2 regions of the Halomonas sp. BLK-85 genome follow, and region 2 is predicted to be linked to the other one. Evidence: predicted binding sites of a transcription regulator. Region 2 holds the regulator's gene; the other holds the start of a gene.
The links. Region 2 encodes LexA, which represses DNA repair genes until DNA is damaged. Its sites were predicted from a motif close to TACTGTNTANNTANACAGTA; they were not measured.

Region 1: the regulator LexA is predicted to act here: its motif matches at 1,206-1,225, upstream of ruvA (Holliday junction branch migration protein RuvA).

Annotation. Positions count from the first base shown of each region.
Region 1 covers NZ_CP087731.1:1,543,409-1,545,612, reverse strand. Annotated here, with positions in the region: gene ruvB (Holliday junction branch migration DNA helicase RuvB) at 1-518, opposite strand, end outside; gene ruvA (Holliday junction branch migration protein RuvA) at 537-1,142, opposite strand; gene ruvC (crossover junction endodeoxyribonuclease RuvC) at 1,258-1,782, opposite strand; gene aspS (aspartate--tRNA ligase) at 1,934-2,204, opposite strand, start outside.
Region 2 covers NZ_CP087731.1:1,329,031-1,331,234, forward strand. Annotated here, with positions in the region: gene LL947_RS05935 (energy-coupling factor ABC transporter permease) at 1-537, shown strand, start outside; gene lexA (transcriptional repressor LexA) at 566-1,252, opposite strand; gene LL947_RS05945 (TetR/AcrR family transcriptional regulator) at 1,581-2,204, shown strand, end outside.

The sequences.
Region 1 (2,204 bases), 210 kb from region 2:
TCGCGCAGCGGAGACGTCAAAAGTCCGGCTCGGGTAGTTGCACCCACCAGGGTGAATCGCGGCAGATCCAGTTTGATTGATCGCGCCGCAGGCCCTTCGCCAATCATGATATCGAGCTGAAAATCCTCCATGGCCGGGTACAGAACCTCTTCCACGACGGGTGACAGGCGATGTATTTCATCAATGAAGAGCACATCGCCTTCTTCAAGATTGGTCAGCATCGCTGCCAGGTCGCCGGCGCGTTCCAACACAGGTCCTGAGGTTGACTTGAGCCCGACCCCCATTTCTGCGGCAATAATATTGGCCAGGGTGGTTTTCCCCAACCCCGGGGGGCCGAATACCAAGGTGTGGTCTAGACTCTCCTCCCGCAGCCTGGCCGCACCAATAAAAATTTCCATCTGTTCACGCACTCGCGGTTGGCCAATATAGTCAGCGAGACGCTTGGGGCGAATAGCGTGATCCAGGCGTACTTCACCCTGCTCAGGGGCGGCGGCAATCAGACGATCATGTTCAAGCATGCTGCTCCTCACCCATTACTAGCTATTCATACGCTGGGTTAACGCTGCTTTAATCAGGGCTTCCGTTGGCTGATCTGCCTCGAGACCAGAGAGCATTTTTGCCGCCTCGGCCGGTTTGTATCCAAGGCTCACAAGCGCTGACTCCGCGTCTGCCAATGCATTGCGATGTGCATCCCTGGCTTGTGGGTCAAGCAATGAAGGTTCACTGGAAACCTGCTCCCATTCCGGAAAGCGATCACGCATTTCAATAATCAGGCGTTCCGCAGTCTTTTTACCAACGCCGGGCAAGCGGGTCAGAGCCTTACTGTCATCATCACGAATACAACGCATGAAGGCATCCTCGTCCATACCGGAGAGAATCGCCAGGGCCAGCTTTGGGCCTACTCCGTTCACCTTGATCAAGGCACGAAATAATGCGCGCTCCTGTTCACGTACAAAACCATACAGTAGGTGGGCGTCATCACGCACGGTCAGATGGGTGAAAAGCGACACCTGCTCTCCCACTGGGGGAAGTGCCACCAGGGCTGTCATGGACGCTTCGAGTTCATATCCGACGCCATGCACATCAATCACGACCCATGGCGGCTGTTTCTGAAGTAACTGCCCTGTCAGGCGTCCAATCATAGGGGGTATCCACTCTCTAACATGGCTCGATCAAAGGTTTTAATGCCAGCTAATATAAATTTTATCTGTACAGATAGCCAGTTTTCGTCGTAATGCCCCATTTACCGACGTCACTCTACAATCGCCAGCGACCACTGCTTCCGCGGGTGCGACGCTGCGGAGTGGGTACCCAGAGCCCGCTGCGGGAATAGGCATCTGTCACTGCAATTGCCAGTGCATCGGCAGCGTCTGCCTGGGGGGTGCTCGGCAGCTTTAGCAACGCCGTAATCATATGCTGTACCTGAAGCTTGTCAGCTCCGCCCTGACCGGTCACGGTCTGTTTGATCTGGCGAGCAGCATACTCGTTGATTGCCAGGCCATGGTTAGCCATACATACCAGCGCTGCGCCTCTGGCCTGCCCTAGCTTGAGTGCTGAATCGGCATTCTTGGCCAGAAAAACGCGCTCAACGGCCACCGCAGTGGGCCGATGCTCCCCGATCACTTCGCTCAAACCCGCGTAGATCTGTGCCAGACGCTGTTCCAGGGCACTGTCGGCGGTGCGAATGCAGCCACTCGCCACATAAACAGGCTGACCGTGGCAGACATCAATGATGCCATAACCGGTAATCCGGGAACCTGGATCAACGCCCAGAATACGCACAACTAACCCTTTAGTTAACACAGGTGTGATTGCTGCTTCATGACGGTTTACCCAAAATATGGCCAATACTCAATGAATGACTGAAAAAACACCGACGCCATTTGACGTCGGTGCAGTTCAGAGCCCCATCACAGCGTCGAGCGCCTGCGACTTACTCGCCAGCATCAACCTTGGCTTTCTGACGCAGGCGAATATTAAGCTCTTTAAGTTGTTCAGTGCTGACATCGCCCGGTGCATCGGTCATCAGGCAGGCAGCGCTCTGGGTTTTCGGAAAGGCAATGACTTCGCGAATCGTGGTGGCTCCGGTCATCAACATCACCAGACGATCCAGGCCGAAAGCCAAACCGCCATGAGGAGGCGCGCCGTACTGCAAGGCGTCCAGGAGAAAACCAAACTTCTCACGGGCTTCCTCCTCACCGATG
Region 2 (2,204 bases):
TGGCTGGCGGCGACACTCGCCGTTGTGCTTATGTGGCAACTGCGCGCGCAAGCAGTGGACTGGCTGACCCTGCACCTGGTATTTACCGTCTTGATGACGCTGGTGTTCAAGGCGCCGCTGGCATTGCTGAGTAACGTTATGATCAACCTTGCCATGGTACTGATCGGTCGCAACGAGTGGCCGTTGCTGGGGGCAAATGTTCTGGTGACCGGGATAGTGCCAGCCTTGACGACAGGCCTTATCTGGCGATTTGTCGATCGCAAGATGCCTGATAACCTGATGGTCTTCATGTTTGCCTGCGGTTTTTTCGGGACCGCACTGGCAACGCTGGCAGGTGGGTTGACAGCGGTGGGGCTGATTGTACTGGCGGGCACAGATCCCGAGGCGGTCTATCTTGCCCGGGAATACGCGCGTTTTCTGCCACTTTTGATGCCATCAGAAGCATTTATTACCGGTATGCTGCTAAGTGTCCTGCTGGTCTACCACCCACAGTGGGTGGCCACCTTTAATGACCACCGCTACATTGATATGCAGTAAGTAATGCCGCCTGAAGCGGGCAGGCCCGTTATCCCAGTGCCTGTCCGCTGCCTCCACGAATAACACCCACCCCTACGCCTTCTATTTCCAGTGATTGGGAACGCAAGTCAACGTTAATCGGCAGGAAATCCTCGTTTTCAGCCAGCAGTTGAACCCGATGGCCCTCGCGTTTGAACCGCTTCACAGTCACTTCGTCATCCAGACGGGCAACCACAATCTGGCCGTCGCGTACGTGTTCGGTACGGTGGACGGCCAACAGATCGCCTTCCAGAATCCCGACATCCTTCATCGAAAGCCCGCGCACCCGCAGCAGGTAATCTGCCCTGGGTGTAAAGTATTCCGCGGGTAACGGACAATAACGATCAATGTGTTCTGTGGCCAGTATCGGGCTGCCTGCAGCAACCTCGCCGATAATCGGTAACCCGCCGTTGTTGCTGCTGACAGGTACGCTTTCGACTACCTGGGTTTCAGGCACTGGTGGCGTCACTTCAACGCTTTCCTGTGCCGGCAGACGGATACCACGCGAGGTGTTGCGGATAATGCGAATCACTTTCTTGCGTTCCAATGCCCGGAGATGCTCCTCTGCTGCATTCGGGGAACGAAAGCCTAGTGCCTTGGCGATCTCGGCACGCGTGGGTGGGTAACCCAATTCACCCATGGTTTTGACAATAAAGTCATAAACATTCTGTTGGCGCGCAGTCAAAGGACGAGACATGGAGCTCTCCCACCTGAAGGTGTCGGTAATGAATAAGTAACAACGCGTCGTTACCTATTGATGGGCTGATTATTTAGTCGATTTCAAAAACTGGCGTAATGAACCATGTGATTAAGTATACAGTATGTGCCTCTGTCCAGTATAGGTTGAGTATTGAATTTTGTGTAGCTATACCAGAGGCTTGCGTGAGATAGCTGTGTTATTGATCTTCCGTCGGCAACTGTTTCAAGGCTTGAGGGTCAGTTTTGATTCAACAGGCGTTGAGCGACTGCAAGTCATGACGTAATATCGGTTCATGTTTTAAACACCTGTTTTCTGGAGCACTCTCATGGCTCAGCTCGACACAGTGACCCGTATCCTTGACACTGCTGAGGTCCTTTTTGCTGAACGCGGCTTTGCTGAAACATCATTGCGCAACATTACCAGCAAAGCCAAGGTCAACCTGGCCGCGGTCAATTACCATTTCGGCTCCAAAAAAGCCCTGATTCAGTCGGTATTTTCGCGCTATCTGGACCCTTTCAGTGTGCGTTTTCATAGCGCATTGGACGAGCTGGAGGAACGCTATCAGGGAAGCATCATTCCACTGGAAGTGCTGTTGGAAACAATGGCAACAACAGTGCTGTCGGTGCCTGCTGAGCGTAACAGCCTGAAGGTGTTCATGCGCTTACTGGGGTTAGCCTATAGCCAGGCACAGGGGCACCTTCGGCGTTTTATCCAGGAGCAATATGGTGATGTATTCACACGTTTTACCGAGCTTGTGCGCCAGGCCACACCTGAGCTGCCTGATGCTGAGCGTTTCTGGCGCTTGCATTTCATGCTGGGGACAGTGATTTTTACCTTTTCTGGGCTGGATGCGCTTAAAGATATTGCCCAGAAAGACTATCAGGAGCATGTGTCCGTGCGCGATCTGGTTCGTCGCTTGCGCCCCGTGGTGGTCGCGGCAATGAATGCA